Regions from separate parts of the Yersinia mollaretii ATCC 43969 genome, predicted to be linked through region 3. Evidence: predicted binding sites of a transcription regulator. Region 3 holds the regulator's gene; each other region holds the start of a gene.

Region 1 (7,461 bases), 1.4 Mb from region 3:
GCACTGCTGTTGCCAATGCTGAATCAGCAACGCCCTTCTGGCTTTACTGTCAGATTCCAGTTTACTGATCACGGGAGTCTTGCGGCTGCCTTGCTGGATAATCTGCAATGCGATCGCATGGAAGGTTTTGGCCTGAATATCATCCACCGCCAACCGCTGCTTGATGCGGCTATTCATTTCATCAGCCGCCTGACGGCCAAACGCCAACAGTAAAATCTGCTCGGGAAGTGCTTCATTACGGCGTAATAACCACCCCGCACGAGCCACCAGCACCGACGTTTTACCACTACCAGCGCCAGCCAGTACCAGCACCGAATCTTCACCGTTGACCACCGCACGACTCTGCGATTCATTCAGTGGTGAGCTTTCAACATTTTGGAAGAAATCTTGATGCTCCTTCAGCATACGGTGGGTCCATTGCTGATTACGGCGCTCGACACTGCGACTCCCCTGCTGCAGCCACCCCAAACAAAGCTCATAATCTGCACGGCAAGACTCGAACTCGACTAACCGCTGTACGGGCATGGGTAATGCTGCGAAAGCCTCACGGATGGCGTCTTGCACCTGACCGAGCTCGCTGTGTTTAAACCATTTATCCTGCTGCTCAATCCGCTTAATTGATTCGACTTGTTTATGTAAAACCTCAACACAAACCAAGCTCATCTCCTCACTCCATTGCTGCCAAATACCCAGTAAGTGATGATAAAAACGTTGGGTCTCTTGCCATTCAGTGCCATGCAACCGCACAACCTGCTGATTTGGCAATTCAAATTCCATCTCACCCCAAACAATGCCGCGCTTACACTGGATGTTAACCAACTGATTAAAGGGGATCAGGTATTGATGTTTATCACCGCATACTTCAATGCCCGCATTTAACAAGCGAACCCGGTTATAGGGGTGTTGAGCCAGATGCTTGCCAAAAGATGTCGCTTTAAGTTCCATATCTGCGCGCCATAACTCGTATTAAGTGAATTGAAATAACATAATGGAGTGTAAATAAAATAATTGAGTTTAAACAACAGGTATCCGATAGTTGAAGAAGGAAACTCACCCGTGCTATCCCTATACCATGGTTAGTCGGTGTTATCACTCATCCGCATTGCGGTTTTTATATTCAGTTAGGCTTAATCACTATGCGTACTGTATTGAACGTTCTTAATTTTGTTTTAGGTGGTTTCTTCACCACCCTGGGCTGGCTATTAGCCACAGTCGTCAGCGTCATCCTGATTTTTACCTTACCATTAACCCGCTCTTGCTGGGAAATTACCAAGTTATCATTTCTCCCTTATGGTAATGAGGCGATCCATGTCAATGAATTATACCCAGAAAAAAGTAATGCTCTGCTAACAGCTGGCGGTTCTTTATTGAATATTGTCTGGTTTGTTTTATTTGGCTGGTGGCTCTGCTTATCCCATATCGTTACTGGTATTGTGCAGTGTATAACCATCATCGGGATTCCGGTGGGGATTGCCAATTTTAAGATTGCTGCTATCGCACTATGGCCCGTGGGTCGCCGTGTCGTTTCAGTCGAAATGGCGCAGCAGGCAAGAATAGCCAATGCCCAACGCCAGTATCAGCAACGCTGAATTTCAGTTTTAGAGGTTTTTTGTGCTCACTTTCGTCACTGCTTTACGCCGTTATGTCTACAATAGTAGCCTGCTTTATTATGTCCGTATCTTTATCGCGTTGGCGGGAGTAACAGCGGTTCCATGGTGGATTGAACAACCTAAACTGACCATTCCCCTGACACTCGGTGTCGTGGCCGCAGCACTGACTGATCTGGATGACCGCCTGGCCGGGCGGTTACGTAACCTATTCATTACGCTGATCTGTTTTTTTATCGCATCAGCTTCCATTGAGCTTTTATTTCCTTATCCCTGGTTGTTTGCCCTTGGCCTGACCTTCTCAACCTGCGGTTTCATTCTGCTGGGTGCCTTAGGCCAACGCTATGCGACCATTGCCTTTGGCGCGCTGTTAATCGCTGTCTACACCATGCTCGGCACCTCGATGTACCATATTTGGTATCAGCAGCCACTGCTACTGATTCTGGGGGCCGTTTGGTACAACATCTTAACCTTATGCGGGCATCTCATTTTTCCTATCCGCCCCTTACAGGATAACTTGGCCCGCTGTTATCAGCAGCTTGCTCACTATTTAGAAGCCAAAGCCAATCTATTTGACCCCGATATTGAGCCTGATGTCGATCAGCCCATTATTGATGTCGCAATGGCGAACGGCACTTTAGTCGCCACCTTGAATCAAGCCAGAGCCTCACTGGTAACGCGGTTAAAAGGTGACCGGGGCCAGCGCGGGACTCGGCGAACGCTGCACTACTATTTTGTCGCGCAAGATATTCATGAGCGAGCCAGCTCGTCACATGTCCAATATCAAGCGCTGCGGGAGAAATTTCGCTACAGCGATGTCCTCTTCCGTTTTCAGCGCTTATTGAGCATGCAAGCCAGAGCCTGTATGCAACTCTCACAATCCATCTTGATGAGACAAAAGTATCAGCATAATCCCCGTTTTGAACGCGCCTTTACTTTTTTAGATGCGGCACTGGCCAGAGAGCTGGCTCAAAACGAGAATGTGCAACAAGTTAAAGCGCTCTCCCATCTGTTAAAAAACTTGCGGGCGATTGATGCGCAACTGGCGGGGATTGAATCAGAGCAGGTTCTAGCCGAGAACCCACAGCCGGAAAGCCGTTTGTCTGATGATCGTATAACTGGCTGGAGTGATATCAAGCTGCGTATCAGCCGCCATTTGACCCCAAAATCAGCACTGTTTCGTCATGCAGTCCGCATGTCCGTCGTGCTTTGCGTCGGCTATGCATTTATTCAGTTGACTGGTATGCGCCACGGTTATTGGATCTTGCTAACAAGCCTTTTTGTTTGTCAGCCCAACTATAATGCGACTCGCCGCCGACTCGCACTGCGCATCATCGGCACTTTAGCCGGTATACTTATCGGCTTACCTATTCTCTATTTTGTACCGTCAATTGAGGGGCAGTTAATCCTGATTGTGATTACTGGGGTGCTCTTTTTTGCCTTCCGCAATGTTCAATATGCGCATGCCACAATGTTTATTACCTTGCTGGTTTTGTTATGTTTTAACCTATTAGGCGAAGGGTTTGAGGTGGCAGCACCACGGGTCTTCGACACTTTATTGGGGTGCGCCATTGCCTGGGTCGCCGTGAGCTTTATCTGGCCTGACTGGAAATTCCGCCAACTGCCTGCGGTGGTCCACAAAACACTGAATGCGAACTGCCGTTATTTGGATGCCATTCTGGTGCAATACTATCAAGGCAAAGATAACAGCCTGCCCTACCGCATAGCGCGCCGCGATGCGCATAATTGTGATGCCGAGTTAGCCTCCGTCATTTCAAATATGTCAGCAGAACCCAACAACAATAAAGAAACCCAGGAGGCGGCATTCCGTTTGCTCTGCCTGAACCACACTATGCTCAGTTATATCTCCGCGTTAGGTGCTCACCGCGAGAAACTGACCAATACCGCCACACTGAATTTGCTCAACGATGCCATTTGTTATGTCGAAGGCACTCTTGAGCAAGAACAACCCGACAGTTTGAAAATGACACAGGTACTCATTGGCTTATCTACCCGACTGCAAGGGTGCAATCCTGAGCCGGAGAGTAAAGACCAATTGGTTTTACAGCAGATTGGCTTATTGCTTGAACTACTGCCTGAACTCAGTGAACTGAATAAACGTATCAGTCAGACAAGCTAATTGAACCACGGGCTATTCCGATGGCCCATGGTTAGGCTGGTTCATACGCGGCACTGATGTGTGTCTCAAACCATTCAATAAGATCAATACGTATCATTAAGGGCAAGGCGGCATAATGATATCCACTGATAGCGCCCGCCAGTGACAACAAAACATTTATCCCCAGCGAGTGCCGTAAAGCACGCAACTTTAAGTAGCAGCGTTTAGCGCCCTCAAGCCTCAACTCGGCCGCACTCTTAATACCGGCTTTCCATAATAACCGCTCAAGGCTGGCGCTAAGATTGGGTAAATCCTTCAGTCGAACTGTCGGGCCTTTTTTGCTTAAAACCTCAGTTTTAGCCCCTTGATAAGCCTGTTGTGCAAAATGACGCAGCGTGCGTTCATCCCCCCACAGAAAAGCATCTACCCAATAGTAGCGCAGCAAAACCGGCACCCCACGTTTGGCATAAACAAAGTTCGTCATCCCTCTCGCACGAAATACCCCCTCGACCTGATCATTAGCGCGTAGATACAGTTCCCCCTCAGAAACCACTGCAAACATAATCCCATTAGCCAACAGGCCATAGCCGCCAAATTGTGAGCGAACTGTGATCTGGCCTAAAAAATCAAAACAACCCCGTGCCTGCATGATTTTATTTTCTGATGCGTTTTCCATGACTACTCCTTTAGTAAAAATCCGAACTAACGTCCCTATTCAGTTGTAATAAGTGTAAGAGGAACAACTAATTAAAAAATACGCAAAATGGATCACCTAGCCAAATACAAAATGAATTTGCACCGATTTACTTCACAATTATGCGAAGCATCTTGTAAAAATTTAGTTGATCTTCGAACAAACAGTGACTACTGTATATGCATACAGCACACTACAGGCGAGGTTCATTATGCGTACTCAATCACTAAAACCTTATCATGCTAATTATCATTCTCTTGTTACCCGCGATGCAGCACAAAGAGTTGATGCTCCAACAGATAGTGGCCTTATCAGTGAACTTGTGTACAGTGAAAACCAGCCTGCAGTAACCCAGCTATTACTTCCTTTATTACAACAGCTTGGTAAGCAATCTCGGTGGCTCTTATGGTTAGCACCGCAGCAGAAATTGAGCCGTCAATGGTTGCAACAATCAGGTTTACCTGCACATAAGGTGGTTCAGCTAAGACAAATCAATCCATTATCGACTGTTGATGCGATGGAAAAAGCATTATTGACGGGGAATTATAGTGTCGTGCTTGGTTGGCTACCGGAGCTATCAGAAGAGGATCGTATCCGATTACGTTTAGCAGCAAAGTTAGGAAATGCTTATGGGTTTGTTATGCACCCATTAGATGACACAAAAGTAGTTCAGGGACAGTGCGCAACGTTAAAAATTCATTCTTCTTTGTATCATTAAGTGAATTTAGGATTTATCCCATGAATTATTACAATATTTAGCGCTTCCTACTGCAGAACTGACATAAAGCGAGTCGGAATGCGGCTTGTAGCAGAAGATGTCGCATAAAAAACGCTGCTTTTTACCCCTAAATCGTTAAAGATTATGCACAAATTGGCGTTTTTTTCAGGACGATTATTACATCACACTTGTAACTTTCTCGCCACGTTGTAGACTTTACATCGCTAAGGTTGCTCTAAAATGCCAAATCATACTGGCAACGTGATTAACGGGAGCGTTAAAACCTTGACGAAGAATTTTAACCAAGGGCTTGGCTTTTTAAAGCTCATTGCCTATTTGGATGATAACGAGGCGTAAAATGAAAAAGACAGCTATCGCATTAGCAGTGGCACTGGCAGGTTTCGCTACAGTAGCGCAAGCCGCACCGAAAGATAACACCTGGTACACCGGTGGTAAACTGGGCTGGTCCCAGTTCCAAGATACGGGCTCCATCATTAATAATGACGGCCCAACTCATAAAGACCAAATTGGTGCTGGTGCGTTCTTGGGTTACCAAGCAAACCAATATCTGGGCTTTGAAATGGGATACGACTGGCTTGGCCGTATGCCTTACAAAGGCGACACCAACAACGGTGCTTTCAAAGCGCAAGGCGTTCAGTTGGCCGCTAAACTGAGCTACCCTGTAGCACAGGACTTAGACGTTTACACTCGTCTGGGTGGTATGGTTTGGCGTGCAGATACTGACGGCTCTATTGATGGCCAACGTTACAGCGCACACGACACTGGTGTTTCTCCATTGGTAGCTCTGGGTGCTGAATACGCTTGGACCAAAAACTGGGCAACCCGTATGGAATACCAGTGGGTTAGCAACATCGGTGATAAAGCTACCGTTGGCGCTCGTCCAGACAACGGCATGCTGAGCGTAGGTGTTTCTTACCGTTTCGGTCAGGATGATGTTGTAGCACCAATTGCTCCAGCTCCAGCTCCAGCTCCAGTTGTTGACACTAAGCGTTTCACACTGAAATCTGACGTGCTGTTCGCTTTCAACAAGTCAACTCTGAAACCAGAAGGCCAGCAAGCTCTGGACCAACTGTATTCTCAGCTGAGCTCTATCGATCCTAAAGACGGTTCTGTAGTGGTTCTGGGCTTTGCTGACCGTATCGGTCAACCAGCGCCTAACTTAGCTCTGTCTCAGCGTCGTGCTGACAGCGTGCGTGATTACCTGGTTTCTAAAGGTATCCCTGCTGACAAAATCACCGCTCGCGGTGAAGGTCAAGCGAACCCAGTTACAGGCAACACCTGTGACAACGTGAAACCACGTGCTGCTCTGATCGAGTGCTTGGCACCAGATCGTCGCGTAGAGATCGAAGTTAAAGGCTACAAAGAAGTTGTAACTCAGCCACAGGCTTAAGTTTACTACTTTCGTAAAAACCCCGCATTGCGGGGTTTTTTTTCGTCGCATGATTAAGCAAGGTTGAGTCACAGTCTGTTTTCTTAGGGTAATTCCGTCATCATCTAAGATGATTGATACCCAACAGATTAACTCTCTTTACCAAGAATATCCTGCAAATCCTGCTTCAAAGAGGACATCTGGTTGGCATATTTCTCTTTGCGCTCAGCATCTTCAATCAACTGAACTACTGTCTCTGAAAGTGTATTGCCACGGCGTCGGGCAAGGGCTGCCAAACGTTGCCACACCAAAAACTCCAAATCGATTGATTTTTTGCGGGTATGCTGGTGCTCTGCGTTGAAGTGTCGTTTACGTCTAGCGCGGATAGTCTGCTTCATCCGAGTCGCCAGTTGCGGGTTCATATGTACATCGATCCACGCCAACACCTTCACTGGTTCACTTTCCAGTTTAACCAGTTGCTCTACGGCATCCGTAGCTGCACTGTTTTCGATATGTCGGGTAATGGCTTCACCTTCACGGTGTTTTTTTACCAAATACGCCCATTTCCAACCACTTTCTAAATTTTCCAGTTGTTGATATTTCATCGTGAGCTCTTTAGTGACCGCGTAACTTAAATTAAGCATAACAGCTTTACACGGAATTTCACCCTACTAAAAGCGCATGAATAGATTGTTTTTTGTACGAAGCACTGCTGATGTCTTACTCCTTGCCATCAACTGCCACTCTACGTATATGCAGTCTGCTTTATTCTTGTATAATCGCCCTTTCCCTTTTTGACGATTGCATCTATTACTTTGACCAATAACCGACTTGAATGGCAGTCACTGCTGCCAAACACAACGCCGTATGAAGCGTTATTCGCTACCGCCTCCCAATTGGAGCCTGTTCCTTTTGCCGTGATTCAGCCCCGGT
Region 2 (7,461 bases), 2.0 Mb from region 3:
AGATCGAATTATTGTGCAGCAACCTCTGGAAGCCAAAGATATCCCTTACCGCCACGACCGTGAGCTATTGCGACTGGCACTGGAAGCGACCTTGCAACAGTTGGGTGGCGCGGCTTCCGCGTAAGCGAACTAGGGGCGTGGCTCCTTGGATTTAGCCTGTAATGCTGCGTTATCGATCATGTGGATATAGAGCGCTTCTACTTTAGCCCTTGCCCACGGGGTGCGGCGCAAAAACTTCAGGCTAGATTTAATGCTGGGATCACTGGTGAAACAGTTGATCTGGATACGGTATCCCAGCTCTTCCCAACCATAGTGCTCCACCAGTTTGGTCAGCAATTGCTCCAGCGTAATGCCGTGCAGCGGATCTTTGGATAAGTGTTCACTCATTATTTATCTCGCGCTTTATTAGGTGACAATTTTATCAGCCGCACACATTAATCAGGATTGGCTGATGCGACAAGCAAAATTGCCGATTTATCACCTGATGAGCACCAGCGGCCTCCTCGGCAACCCCTATCCATCAGGAGATGGCGATAAACTGCTGGCGCAACTGATGAACTTGGTCACGCAATTCTGCCGCCTGTTCAAACTCCAGATTTTGCGCGTAAGTGTACATTTTGGCTTCCAGCTCACGGATTTTCTGATCCAGCGCTTTCGGTGGCAAGGAGAGGTAGTTATCGGGATCGGCCACTTTGCCCCCCCGCCCTTTCCCTTTACCACGGGTAGACGGTTGGCCCAGTTGCAGAAGATCACCAATTTTCTTGTTAAGCCCTTGCGGAGTTATGCCACGTTCTTCGTTGTAAGCTTGCTGTTTGGCTCTTCGCCGTTCGGTTTCACCAATGGCTTTTTCCATTGAAGCCGTAATTCGGTCGCCATAAAGAATAGCTTTGCCGTTGAGGTTACGTGCCGCACGGCCAATGGTCTGGATTAAGGAGCGCTCAGAGCGCAGAAAACCTTCTTTATCGGCATCCAGAATGGCAACCAGCGAAACCTCCGGCATATCCAAACCTTCCCGCAGCAAGTTGATGCCCACCAGCACATCAAACTCACCCAGACGTAAATCGCGAATAATCTCAACCCGCTCAACGGTATCAATGTCCGAATGCAGGTAGCGTACCCGTGCGCCATGCTCCACGAGATACTCGGTGAGATCCTCGGCCATACGTTTGGTCAAGGTGGTCACTAGCACCCGCTCGTTAATCGCAGCACGGATACGAATTTCTGATAACAGGTCATCGACCTGTGTGGCGACAGGCCGCACTTCAATCAGTGGGTCAAGCAAGCCCGTAGGCCGCACCACTTGCTCAATGATATCGCCACCGGATTTCTCCAGTTCGTATTTGCCCGGCGTGGCCGAGACATAGATGGTTTGTGGTGCCGACGCTTCAAATTCTTCAAAACGCATCGGGCGGTTATCCAGTGCCGATGGCAGCCGGAAACCATACTCCACCAACGTCTCTTTACGTGAACGGTCGCCTTTGTACATGCCGCCAATCTGCGGGATCGTGACGTGGGACTCATCGACAATCAGCAAACCATCGGCGGGCAGATAGTCGAATAGCGTCGGCGGTGGCTCGCCCGGCCCACGGCCCGAAAGGTAGCGGGAGTAGTTTTCAATGCCAGAGCAATAGCCCAGTTCATTCATCATTTCGAGGTCAAATTGGGTTCGCTGAGCAATGCGCTGTTCTTCCAACAGTTTGTTGTTTTCTAACAGCACCTTACGTCGATCAGCCAGTTCGACTTTGATCTCTTCCATCGCCTGTAAAATACGCTCCCTTGGGGTAACGTAGTGCGTTTTCGGGTAAACCGTAAAACGGGGTACTTCGTGCTGTAGCTGGCCTGTCAGTGGATCAAATATCGAGAGCCGCTCAACCTCGTCATCGAACAATTCAACCCGCAGCGCCCACTCATCGGACTCAGCAGGGAAGATGTCGATCACCTCACCGCGTACTCGAAAAGTCCCCCGCTGAAATACCTGATCATTACGGCTGTATTGCAACTCTGACAAACGACGCAAAATTGAGCGCTGATCAATGATCATGCCCTTGGTCAGATGCAGCATCATTTTCAGGTATAAGTCGGGGTCACCCAAACCATAAATCGCGGAGACCGAGGCCACCACGATCACATCCCGCCGCTCCAGCAAGGCTTTGGTGGCGGAGAGCCGCATTTGTTCGATGTGTTCGTTTACCGAGGCGTCTTTTTCGATAAAGGTATCGGAGCTGGGGACGTAGGCTTCGGGCTGATAGTAGTCATAGTAGGAGACGAAATACTCGACCGCGTTATCAGGAAAAAACTCTTTCATCTCGCCATAAAGCTGGGCGGCCAAGGTCTTATTTGGCGCCAATACCATGGTCGGCCGATTTAAGTCAGCAATGACATTGGCGACCGTAAAGGTTTTACCTGATCCCGTCACCCCTAATAGCGTCTGGTGAGCCAGACCATTCTCCAGCCCCTCCTCCAGTTTACGGATGGCATCAGGCTGATCGCCCGCTGGTTTAAACTCAGAATGTAGTTTGAATGCTTTACTCATGAATTTGCTACCCGCCGGAGAAACACACTATCAGGAGGCTAATTATGAAAGCCCCATAAAATTTTACCACCCCTATGATACTGGATATAAAACCAGCTTCAAGCACCAAAGTGTAGGAATTTCTTTAAACACGGCGGCGTTGCTTCGTGACAGTGACACTCAGAGGCTCGTTGCACTGTAAAGGTATTTTATCCCCAACGATTAACATAAACACACTAGTGATAGTTAATTGATTAAGGATTATCCATTGACCTCAATTATAATTGACGACACTTGATTTTAATTAACTTACTGAAAATAAATGTTATTTATTAAAAGTAGAGAATCCGGACAACAGGGTCAGAAGCCGCGCCGGCTCTCGCTTGCCATCAGTTTTCTATGGCTAATGCACAAGGTTATCCACAGGAATGGTGGATAACTCATTCAACCCCATAGGGGCTGGGAGTTGGCGAAAAGCAAAGCTTGGCGATGAATTAGGGACTAATTAGCTTTTTTAGTGTTTTTTTTACATTTTTATTTCAGCATATATTTCAATTCGTACTAACTACCCGACTTGCTAATTCTACATTTTTCACCTTGTTACCCTCTGATCCAATCATTATCGCCGATCTGTTTTTCTGCACCATTTTCTCCACCAGAGCACCGCTTGAGTGCAAGGAATCCATCATTCACCACTCTTTCCCCCGCTGGCACTGGCATTTTCATGCCTAACCCCCGCGTTAAAACCATTTACAGCCCGTTAACATACAAGTTTTACCGCTGCCCACAGTAACTTGGCCCGAGAGTTGCTTCATATCTCTGTGAAACAGAGAGTTTACATGCACAACCACACAGCATAAGTGTGGTGTTTTATGCTGATCTGCCGCTATCAAGTATGCAAATTTGCTGGTTAATCCTTCGCTAGCCGTTACAGAACTCCGGGCCACCTGTGAACTACTGAGATCGACTGAGGAGAAGCACTGATGCTGAGTTTAACCGCTGTAAATCAATACTATGGCCAGACTCATATCCTTTGGGATATCAATCTGGAGCTTCCCCGTGGCCAGTGCACCTGTTTGATTGGGCGCAACGGCGTCGGGAAGACCACGCTAATTAATTGCATCATGGGTCATTTGCCGATTAAAAGTGGCACCATGACTTGGCAACCCCACCACCAGCCGCCACAAAACTTGCTACAGCAACCCGTCGAGGGACGCACCGCGCTGGGCATCGGCTATGTCCCACAAGGGCAGCAGATTTTCTCTCAACTGAGTGTCGAAGAGAACATGCTGATCGCCGTGTTGGCGGGCCGTCATAAGTCGCACCCCATTCCCGGTTGGATTTTTGATTTGTTCCCCCAACTACATGATAAACGCAGCCAGCGTGGGGGCGAGCTAAGTCGCAATCAACAGCAGCAGTTAGCCATCGCCAGAGCGCTGGTGGCAGAGCCGGAGTTGCTGATTCTCGACGAACCGGGGAACGGCACCTTACCCCCGTTGAGTGAGGATATCGGCAATATCCTGCATCAACTTAGTCGTAGCTTGGGTTTGACGGTGTTATTGGTGGAGCATCGTTTGCCGCTAATTCAGCATGTTGCCGATCGATTTTGCCTGATGGCGGGCGGCAGAAACGTGGCACAAGGGACACTGGATCAATTGGATGAAGATATGATTATTGAGCATTTAGCCAGTTGATGTGGCTTAGGTATCGCGGGCCTCCGCCAAGAGATAAAAGGGCTAATCATACCGATTGGCCCTCGATTTTCTATTCGCCCGACAGCCGCCGTAGATCCAGATAGCCGCCAAGATCACGGCGTTCAGTGGCGGGATGCTGAGTGAGATCAGTCAGATGAGGAATAACCCCCAATAGCGGTGCATCAATCATCCGCGTCAATGTCGCCAGATACTCCGCTTGCCGCCCCCCGGTTGGAATGACTTCATTTGCCACCCAACCAGCCAGTGTCAATCCCGCGTGTCGAATCGCCAGCGCGGTCAATAATGCATGATTGATGCACCCCAACTTGACCCCCACCACCAGAATGACTGGCAACTGTTCCTGCTCTACCCAATCAGCAAAAGTCGCTTGCGGGGAGAGTGGGGTAAACCAGCCGCCAGCCCCTTCGACCAGTATCCAGTCAGCGGATTGCTCAAGCTGCCGCAAGCCTTGTGATAGGGCCGATAAATGGATCTCGCGGCCTTCACTTTCGCTAGCAATATGTGGCGAGGTCGCTTCCAGCAGTGTCAGCGGATTTACTTGGGCATAATCGAGCGCCTCACTGCTGTTGGCCTGTAGCGCCAAAGCATCACTGTTGCGCAGGCCATCGGCCGTCATCTGGCTGCCAGAGGCGACGGGCTTATAACCCGCAGTCCGATAGCCCAGATGAGCGGCGGCTTGTAATAATGCACAACTGGCGACGGTTTTACCGACATCGGTATCCGTGCCAGTGATAAACCAACGGTTAATCACGATAAATAACCCCATAAACTAAGTGGTAACTCAGCGGGTAGTGACCCGCTTGCCGGTTATAAGCGCGTTGCAGCCCCAGCAGACGTTGACGCCCCCCCAAGCCAGCCTGACGGCCCCGATGTAAATGCGTGGCACCAATGCCCTGTAGCGAGCGCATAAGGGCTATCACATCGGGAAATTGTTGCTGATAGTGCTGCGGTGTCAGTTGGTGGCGATAGCCCTGACAGGCGCTGCTAATCTGCTGAAAAGGCAGGAAATCATTGACATGGCGCTTGCCATCAACTTGCTGCCACGCCTGCCCCAGCTCATCAAGCGAGCCTTCTGCCAACGTGGAGAAAAGGATAAGGCCGCCACGGCGCGTCACGCGATACAGCTCGGCTAAGGCCGCAGGTAAATCCGCGCACCACTGCACCGCCAGATTGCTAAAGCAGATATCAACTGAGTGATCTGACAGCGGAATCTGTTCGATGTCTGCCAGCAAATAGTCATCAGCGGCCTGCTGTTGGCGCGCGTAGTCCAGCATACCCACCGCAAGATCTAGCGCAGTGACTTGCTTGCCCAGCTCCCGCCAGCGGCGACTGAAATACCCGGTGCCACAGCCCGCATCCAGCACTGAAACGCCGGGATGCTGATGACCCAGCGCCAGCAACGTCTCCCCGGTTTTTCGCTGTAAATCTGCCGCCGTATCGTAGCTGCCCGCTGCCCGGCTAAAAGCCGCCGCAATCGCGGATTTATCCACTGATACTGGCGGCATAGGTTCAGTGACAAGCGCCATACAGCCCCTCCAGTAATCTATCGATATCCTCCGGCTGATGCGCGGCGCTGAGGGTAATGCGTAATCTGGCTCCGCCCGGTGGGACAGTCGGGGGGCGGATTGCTGTCACCCATAACCCCGCCGCACGCAGTTGCTCTGCCAGTGCCAGAGTTTGCGCGTTATCCCCCACTAGCAGCGGCTGGATGGCAGTTTCTGATCCCCCTAATGACAAGGGTAAATCCGCCGCACCACGACGAAATTGCGCGATACGTTGCTGAAGCTGTTGACGTAGATCATCCGCTTGCTGAATGCGTAACAGTGCGGTTTGCAGCGCAATGGCCTGTGCAGGCGGCATCGCCGTGCTGTAAATCAGGTGGCGAGCATATTGCAGCAGGTATTCAGCCACTGGATCTTGACATAGCACCGCCGCGCCACTGAGGCCAAATGCCTTGCCGAAGGTCACCACCAGCAGCTCAGGTTTTACTCCTTGTAACGCGCAGCTACCGCGCCCTCCTTCACCCTGCACACCAATGCCGTGTGCATCATCCACCATCAACCAGCCCCCTGCCGCCGTGGTGTGTTGCTGTAAAGCAGCCAGCGGTGCGCAGTCACCGTCCATGCTAAAAACGCCTTCGGTGACCACCAAGGTTTGGCCGGAACAGGGCCTGCCCAGCAACTTTTGCAGCGAATCCGGCTGATTATGCGCAAAGCGCCGCAATTGCGCTGGCGAGTGTGCCGCCGCCTCCAATAAAGAGGCATGGCTGAGTTTATCGGCCAGTATGCGGTCATCCGCGCCCATTAACGCCGCCAGCACCGCCTGATTCGCCGCATAGCCGGAGATAAACAGCAGTGCTCGCGGGTAGCCAAGCCAATCGGCCAGTTGCTGCTCCAATTGGGCATGGGGCTGGCTGTAACCGGTCACATGCCCGGAGCCGCCACTGCCAACACCGTAGCGCTGCGCGCCCTGTTGCCAAGCCGCTATCACGGCGGCATCTTGGCTTAATCCCAGATAGTCATTACTGGCGAAGTTGAGATAGTGCCGCCCATCGGCCTGTAACCCGCGCCCGTTGGCCCCCTCATTGACCTGACGAGTGCGGTAGGCCGCTGCATCGCGCCGCTGTTGCAGCCCGCTTTCTATCTTGCTTTGCCAGCTCATTACACCGCCGCGTTATAAAATTGGACGCGATCTTCGGGCGAAGAATCCCCGTGCAACAACTGCTCGGTCAAGTGTTGCTGCTGCTCGCGATCCCCTTGTTCAGTGGCGGTCTGTTGCGGGTTCAGCCCTAATTTGCGGAACAGTTGCAAATCTTTATCCTCTTCGGGATTGGGGGTGGTGAGCAATTTGCAGCCGTAGAAAATGGAGTTAGCCCCCGCCATAAAGCACATCGCCTGAGTTTGTTCGTTCATCTGCTCGCGACCCGCGGAGAGTCGCACGTAAGAGCTGGGCATCATGATGCGGGCCACTGCAATAGTGCGGATAAACTCAAAGGCGTCGACATCGTCGTTATTTTCCAGCGGGGTGCCCTTCACTTTGACCAGCATATTGATTGGCACACTTTCTGGCGGTTTGGGCAGATTCGCCAGTTGTACCAGCAGCCCGGCGCGGTCACGGACGGTTTCTCCTAGCCCGACGATGCCGCCAGAACAGACTTTGATACCGGCATCGCGCACTTCGCTGAGAGTATCCAGCCGCTCTTGGTAGCTGCGGGTGGTGATAATGCTGCCGTAG
Region 3 (7,461 bases):
CAACATGATGAAAAAACCGATAACAAAAAGAATTTCGAACATGGCTAGCTCCTCACTCACTGTTTATTTCCCTCGTACCGCACCATCAAATATCACGGCACAAATAGGGATTTTATCAAGGCTATTACAAGAAACGTGCCAAATTAGAGATCCAATCTAATCGATTGATTTTATTAGTGATTTAATCAACATAGCCTACCCAAAAAACAGGTAGGCATTGGTCAATTTGACTAACTTATAGTGAACTTTGCTGTGGACGAGTGACCAGCGCCAACGCCTGCTCGACGACGGAGACATCTGCACCGGGCTTATGTGCATTTTCACTGAGGTGACGACGCCACTGACGTGCACCGGGGATGCCTTGGAAAATACCCAAAATATGGCGGGTGATGTGGCCGAGATAGGCACCCCGTGACAGCTCTTGCTCGATATAGGGATAAAGCGCTTCAATGGCCTTAACGCTATCAACCACTGGGGCATTCGAGTCAAACAGCTCGCGATCCACTTGCGTCAAAATACTTGGATTTTGATAGGCCTCGCGTCCCATCATCACCCCATCAAGGTGCTTGAGATGCTCTTTGGCTTCAGCCAGCGTTTTCACCCCGCCGTTAATGGCGATGGTCAGTGCTGGGAAATCACGTTTGAGCTGATAAACCCGCTCATAATCCAGCGGCGGCACTTCGCGGTTCTCTTTCGGGCTAAGCCCAGAGAGCCAAGCTTTTCGGGCGTGGATGGTGAAAATATCACATTCCCCCTGCTCAGCGACAGTTTGCACGAATTCGCATAAAAACTCATAGCTATCCAACTGGTCAATCCCAATACGGGTTTTTACCGTGACCGGAATAGAAACCACGTCACGCATGGCTTTAATGCAATCAGCAACCAGATTGGCCTCAGCCATTAAACAGGCACCAAAACGACCATTTTGCACCCGATCAGAGGGGCAACCCACATTCAGATTTATTTCATTGTAGCCGCGAAACTCAGCCTGCTTGGCACACTGCGCTAATGCCTGCGGGTCGCTACCACCAAGTTGTAGCGCCACAGGATGATCCTGTTCGCTATAAGCCAGATAGTCGCCTTTACCATGAATAATGGCACCGGTGGTGACCATCTCGGTATAGAGCAATGTTTGTTTGGTCAACAACCGATGAAAATAGCGGCAATGGCGATCTGTCCAATCGAGCATCGGCGCGACGGAGAAACGCTGTAGGGGGTATGGCGGCTTAGTGGCCTGAGTGCTGGAAAATGTCTGAGCTTCGTGCATTTACTGTGATTTCATCTGTGATTACTGCATCTATTATCCATTGATTTGCTCACTAAGTGAACAAGGCAAAGGGATGGAACTGGCGATTATACCATAGAACCTTGTTATGGCTGCCCGTGTGATAGTGGAGCCATAAATTGATATTGAGGCTGGCGGTGACTTACTAGAATTGTGATACCCGCCTTCCTCCCACTTTTTCATCTATCGGCGATTAACAGTAAATATGGTAAAATCAGTTCAATTCGAATGCTGCGGGATGTAAATGATGAACCCTATCAATCAGGAAAAACTGCTGGCTCAGGCTGAAAGCTTGTGCCAACAACGGAACGTCCGGCTGACACCGCAACGTCTTGAAGTATTACGTTTAATGGCTCAACAGCCGGGTGCAATCAGCGCATATGATTTGTTGGATCTGCTGCGCATTTCGGAACCTCAGGCGAAGCCACCCACCGTTTATCGCGCATTGGATTTCTTACTAGAACAAGGTTTTATTCACCGTGTAGAATCAGCGAACAGCTATGTGCTGTGCCATCATTTTGAAGAGCCAACCCATACTTCAGCACTGTTTATCTGTGATCGCTGCAAGATAGTGACAGAACGTACTACTGTGGGTATCGAAGAAGCGCTAGCGCAATTAGCAAAACAGTCTGGTTTTACACTGCGCCATAGTGTGGTTGAAGCTCACGGTTTATGTGCTGAATGCGGGGTTGTTGAAGCCTGTGAAAGTCATGATCACTGCGATCACGACCACTCGATTGTGAGCAAAAAGAGGTAACTCAGTGGTGATAGCGAATAGACTGTCGCCCACAAGGCGTCAGTATTGAATGGCGTTGAGTAATAAATACCTGAATACCTAAGCCTAATATAATAAACATAGGCGCGGATATATAATTAGATTATGAAGCCTGAGTCTTCTAATATTACACATCCTTGTGCTTATGGTGGTATACATCGAATATCAATAGAGTGGCTTAATTAAAACAGAGTCACTGACTTCACTGCCATTTACATAAATAACGTGCTAACAGGAAGTTGTCAGTTTAAATTAAAGCATTCATTGGGTGAAATCAGATCCGATCAATTGATACCAACATCAGTTTACATCCCTTTAACGCTGTTACCAGCGATGCTTGCTGTGGTCTTCCCAAGCTTTGACTTCTTTTTCGGCCTGCTCTTTTTGATAGCCGTATTTCTCCTGAATTTTACCCACCAGTTGGTCACGCTTGCCTTCAATCACCTTCAGGTCATCGTCAGTCAGCTTGCCCCATTTCTCTTTCACTTTACCTTTAATCTGCTTCCAGTTACCGTCGGCTTGATCTTTATTCATAATATCTCCGTTACCTTGGGATTAGTCAGTTTAGTGAGTTCAATACGATAAATATTCGCTACGAATAAATAACAATCTAATTTATATTATTACTCAGCTTCATAATTTAAATTAGGCTTCATTGTTTTGCTTACCGTAGAAATAACTATAGCAGAGGAAGCTAATATTAGAAGTTTTGAATATATTAAACGCTGAGATCACAGCCAATATATAGAAATAAGCGCTAATAAAGCGCAGTAAAAACAGCAGGTAATAGCTTATTTGTCGGAATCATCTCAATCTAAATATATCGTCGTGTTTGAAGCGTGTTTGAAGTAGAAAAGTCATTAGTTAGGCTCACTGAGCATAAACAATAAAAAGCCGCTCCTGAGCAGGAACGGCTTATTAACTAAACATAAAACACTAAAGTCAGATCCAGTCGCCATTACGGATGACACCAACGGCCAATCCTTCAATGGTGAAGTTTTGCTCGCGCAGATCGACAACAATCGGCTGAAATTCGCTGTTTTCTGGCAGAAGCTGTACGATATTACCTTGTTTTTTCAAGCGTTTTACCGTGACTTCATCATCAATGCGTGCAACCACGACTTGCCCGTTCCGCACATCCTGCGTTTTGTGTACCGCCAGCAGGTCACCATCCAGAATACCGATATCTCTCATCGACATCCCATTGACCCGCAACAGAAAATCTGCGCTTGGTTTAAACATTGAGGGATCGACTTTATAGTGCCCTTCGATATGTTGCTGTGCCAGCAGAGGCTCACCTGCGGCAACCCGCCCAATCAGTGGCAGGCCATCTTCTTCTTCCATCAGCAAACGAATGCCACGGGAAGCGCCAGAGACAATCTCGATCACGCCTTTACGGGCCAGTGCTTTTAAATGCTCTTCAGCGGCGTTAGGAGAGCGAAACCCCAGACGCTGCGCAATTTCGGCACGGGTCGGTGGCATGCCGGTTTGCGCTAAGTGATCGCGAACCAGGTCATAAACCTCTTGCTGTCTGGTAGTAAGTGCTTTCATTCCGCCCCCTGTTTGTTTATACAGTCTTGCTGTGAGTATATACAGGTAAGCGGGTGTTGGAAACCAAAGAGTGAACAAAAACAGGGATTAATCACAGCTTATTTGTTTCCTGTTATTAACTCACCCCCCTGTGAGTCGCGATAACATTAACCCAAATGGTGCCAAAGTGCGGTTATCCAGACAAAAATGGCTAACAAAATAGCTAAAAATACAGCGGCGGACCCCATATCTTTCGCTCGTCCGGAAAGCTCATGGAACTCGCTGCCGATCCGGTCTACCACGGCTTCAATGGCACTGTTGATCACTTCAACAATGATCACTAATACGACACTGCCAATTAATAAAATACGCGTTATCGCCCCTATATCCAGCCAAAACGCCAGTATGATCGCCATAATGGCCACGGCCGCTTCTTGACGAAAAGCCGCTTCATTCTTCCATGCAGCACTTAAGCCTTTCGCAGAATAACCCGCTGCTTTATAGATTCGAGTTAGCCCTGTTGATTGGTTCGCCATGTTTTATTGCCTTTATCTTAAGTAGATGATGATTTTTACCGCTTTCTGTTGTCTCATCACCACAGATCTAAAAACCAGTTTCTGGTATCCTTGCGATGAATTGCTAACAAGAGGCTTCATGTAGTTATGTCAGGTTGGCGTAAAATATATTATAAGTTATTGAATTTACCACTTAAATTGTTGGTAAAAAGCAAGGTTATTCCGGCAGATCCTGTGACTGAGTTAGGGTTAGACCCGTCTCGTCCTATTCTGTACGTTTTGCCTTACAATTCTAAGGCTGATTTGCTGACTTTGCGAGCGCAGTGTCAGGCGCTGGATCTGCCCGACCCATTGATTCCATTGGAGATCGATGGCGTGCTACTTCCCAGCCACGTGTTTATCGATAATGGCCCAAGGGTCTTTCGCTACTACGCGCCGAAACAGGAGTCGGTAAAACTCTTCCACGATTATCTGGACCTGCACCGCAATAACCCAGCACTGGATATCCAGATGCTGCCGGTTTCTGTGATGTTTGGCCGCTCGCCAGGCCGTGAAGGTCATGGTACGCCGCATCTGCGCGTACTCAACGGCATACAAAAATTCTTTGCCGTCTTGTGGCTGGGGCGCGATAGTTTTGTGCGTTTCTCAACCACGGTTTCACTGCGCCGCATGGCCAGCGAACACGGCACGGATAAAACCATTGCCCACAAACTGGCACGGGTGGCACGGATGCACTTCTCCCGCCAACGCTTGGCGGCAGTAGGCCCAAGCCTGCCAGCCCGTCAGGATCTGTTCCAGAAACTGCTCGCCTCTAAGGCGATTGAAAAAGCCGTGGCTGATGAAGCACGGACCAAGAAAATCTCCCATGAGAAAGCACAGCAGAATGCCATTACGCTGATGGAAGAGATTGCAGCAAACTTCTCTTATGAAGCCGTGCGCCTGTCTGACCGGGTGTTGAGCTGGACGTGGAACCGCTTGTATCAGGGCATTAATGTCCATAATGCTGAGCGCGTACGGCAGTTGGCGCAAGATGGTCATGAAATCGTCTATGTGCCTTGCCATCGCAGCCATATGGATTATCTGCTGCTCTCCTACGTGCTCTATCATCAAGGGCTGGTACCGCCACATATTGCGGCTGGTATTAACCTTAACTTCTGGCCTGCTGGTCCGATTTTCCGCCGTCTAGGGGCTTTCTTTATTCGCCGCACCTTTAAGGGCAATAAACTCTACTCGACGGTGTTCCGTGAATATCTGGGCGAGCTGTTTACCCGTGGTTATTCCGTGGAATACTTTGTGGAAGGGGGCCGTTCGCGGACGGGTCGCCTGCTGGAACCAAAAACCGGCACGCTGTCGATGACCATTCAGGCCATGTTACGTGGCGGTTCGCGTCCTATCACCTTGGTGCCGATTTATATCGGCTACGAGCATGTGATGGAAGTGGGCACTTACGCCAAAGAGCTACGCGGTGCGACCAAAGAGAAAGAGAGTCTGTTGCAGATGCTGCGTGGTTTGCGCAAGCTGCGGAATCTCGGTCAGGGCTACGTTAACTTTGGTGAGCCGATCCCGTTAACCACCTATCTGAATACCAATGTGCCGCAATGGCGGGAAGCAATTGATCCGATTGAAGCACAGCGCCCAAGCTGGCTGACGCCAGCGGTGAATGATTTAGCTGGTCAGATTATGGTCAGAATCAACAATGCGGCCGCCGCCAATGCCATGAATCTCTGCTCTACAGCATTGTTAGCTTCGCGTCAGCGTTCACTGACCCGCGAGCAACTGCTTGAGCAACTCGATTGCTATCTGCAACTGATGCGCAATGTGCCTTACGCGAAAGATGTCACCGTGCCGGATAAAACACCGGAAGAGTTACTCAATCACGCCTTGAATATGAATAAGTTTGAGGTGGAGAAAGACAATATCGGTGACATTATCATTCTGCCACGGGAACAAGCCGTGCTGATGACCTACTATCGCAATAATATCCAGCACTTGCTGATGTTGCCATCGCTGATTGCCAGCATGGTGATGTACCACCGTCGCATTACCCGCGCCGAGTTGTTGCGCCAAATCAGCATAATTTATCCGATGTTGAAAGCGGAACTGTTCCTGCACTACAGCAAAGAGCAGTTACCGCAGACACTGGATACCCTGATTGATGAGCTGGCTCGCCAGCAGCTAATTTGCGATAAAGGTAACGAATTGGTGCTGAATCCAGCCCGTATTCGTCCGCTGCAATTATTGGCCGCTGGGGTGCGGGAGACACTGCAACGCTATGCGATTACACTGTCGCTGCTCAGTGCCAACCCTAGCATCAACCGTGGGGCGCTGGAGAAAGAGAGCCGCATCATGGCACAGCGTTTGTCTGTTCTGCATGGGATTAATGCACCGGAATTCTTTGATAAAGCGGTATTTTCAACGCTGGTCGGGACTCTACGTGAAGAGGGTTATATCAGTGATAGCGGTGATGCTGTTCAGGCACATACGCTGGAAGTGTATAACATGCTGAGCGCCTTGATGACACCAGAAGTGAAGCTGACGATTGAGAGTGTCAGTATGCCAGCCGAAACCAGCAATCAATTGCCGGAACCTGAAGCAGAGGATAAATCGGCAGATTGATCCTTCAGCGAAAGAATGAGAGTGGCCAGACTGATCATCTGGCCATTTTTTTACAGGTAACTCGCCAGAATGCCTAAAAACAGCACCAGCCCGACATAATTATTGTTCAGAAATGCACGGAAACAGGCATCACGCTCGCGCTTGGCAATCATCTTCTGTTGATGAACAAACAGCGCCCCCGCCAGTAAGATTGACCAGTAGAATGCCACGCCTAGATTCATCATCCAGCCGATAGCCACCATCAGCAACAGTGTCGCCAGTTGCAGCAAGCCGATGATCAGTTTGTCATGCTGACCAAATAAAATGGCGGTGGATTTAACGCCGATTTTTAGGTCGTCATCACGATCAACCATGGCATATTGCGTGTCGTAAGCCACCGTCCAGCAGATATTCGCCAGTAATAGCAGCCAGCACACCAGAGGTAAACTTTCACTGACCGCCGCAAAGCCCATCGGGATTGACCAGCCAAAGGCCGCGCCTAAGACCACCTGCGGCAGATGGGTGACCCGCTTCATAAACGGGTAGACCCAAGCCAGTGCCAATGCCGCCAGCGATAGCCCTATGGTCATGCGATTGAGGGTTAAAACCAAGCCAAACGAGAGTAACACCAAAACCACAAACAGGATTTTGCTCTCTTTTTCACTGATGATTCCGCTGGGCAGTGGACGGGAGGCGGTGCGTTTCACAAAGCCATCAATATGGCGGTCAGCATAATCATTGACGACACAACCGGCGGCACG

What was found. The regulator LexA, encoded in region 3, represses DNA repair genes until DNA is damaged. The targets are predictions, from matches to a motif close to TNCTGTATGTACATACAGNA.
Region 1: a site for LexA is predicted at 4,592-4,611, ahead of sulA (SOS-induced cell division inhibitor SulA). Genes of this name have one in related genera too.
Region 2: a site for LexA is predicted at 2,612-2,631, ahead of uvrB (excinuclease ABC subunit UvrB). Genes of this name have one in related genera too.

The regions. Positions count from the first base shown of each region.
Region 1 is NZ_CP054043.1:3,980,641-3,988,101, forward strand. Features, by position in the region: gene helD (DNA helicase IV) at 1-945, opposite strand, end outside; gene HRD69_RS17775 (YccF domain-containing protein) at 1,137-1,589, shown strand; gene yccS (YccS family putative transporter) at 1,612-3,747, shown strand; gene HRD69_RS17785 (TfoX/Sxy family DNA transformation protein) at 3,779-4,402, opposite strand; gene sulA (SOS-induced cell division inhibitor SulA) at 4,632-5,138, shown strand; gene ompA (porin OmpA) at 5,497-6,549, shown strand; gene matP (macrodomain Ter protein MatP) at 6,678-7,133, opposite strand; gene HRD69_RS17805 (AAA family ATPase) at 7,344-7,461, shown strand, end outside.
Region 2 is NZ_CP054043.1:2,803,860-2,811,320, reverse strand. Features, by position in the region: gene yvcK (uridine diphosphate-N-acetylglucosamine-binding protein YvcK) at 1-124, shown strand, start outside; gene HRD69_RS12365 (VF530 family protein) at 130-387, opposite strand; gene uvrB (excinuclease ABC subunit UvrB) at 521-2,533, opposite strand; gene HRD69_RS12355 (branched-chain amino acid ABC transporter ATP-binding protein) at 3,496-4,206, shown strand; gene bioD (dethiobiotin synthase) at 4,277-4,978, opposite strand; gene bioC (malonyl-ACP O-methyltransferase BioC) at 4,971-5,753, opposite strand; gene bioF (8-amino-7-oxononanoate synthase) at 5,737-6,888, opposite strand; gene bioB (biotin synthase BioB) at 6,888-7,461, opposite strand, start outside.
Region 3 is NZ_CP054043.1:791,907-799,367, forward strand. Features, by position in the region: gene pspG (envelope stress response protein PspG) at 1-42, opposite strand, end outside; gene dusA (tRNA dihydrouridine(20/20a) synthase DusA) at 236-1,267, opposite strand; gene zur (zinc uptake transcriptional repressor Zur) at 1,533-2,042, shown strand; gene HRD69_RS03475 (CsbD family protein) at 2,385-2,594, opposite strand; gene lexA (transcriptional repressor LexA) at 3,003-3,611, opposite strand; gene HRD69_RS03485 (diacylglycerol kinase) at 3,758-4,126, opposite strand; gene plsB (glycerol-3-phosphate 1-O-acyltransferase PlsB) at 4,253-6,721, shown strand; gene ubiA (4-hydroxybenzoate octaprenyltransferase) at 6,772-7,461, opposite strand, start outside.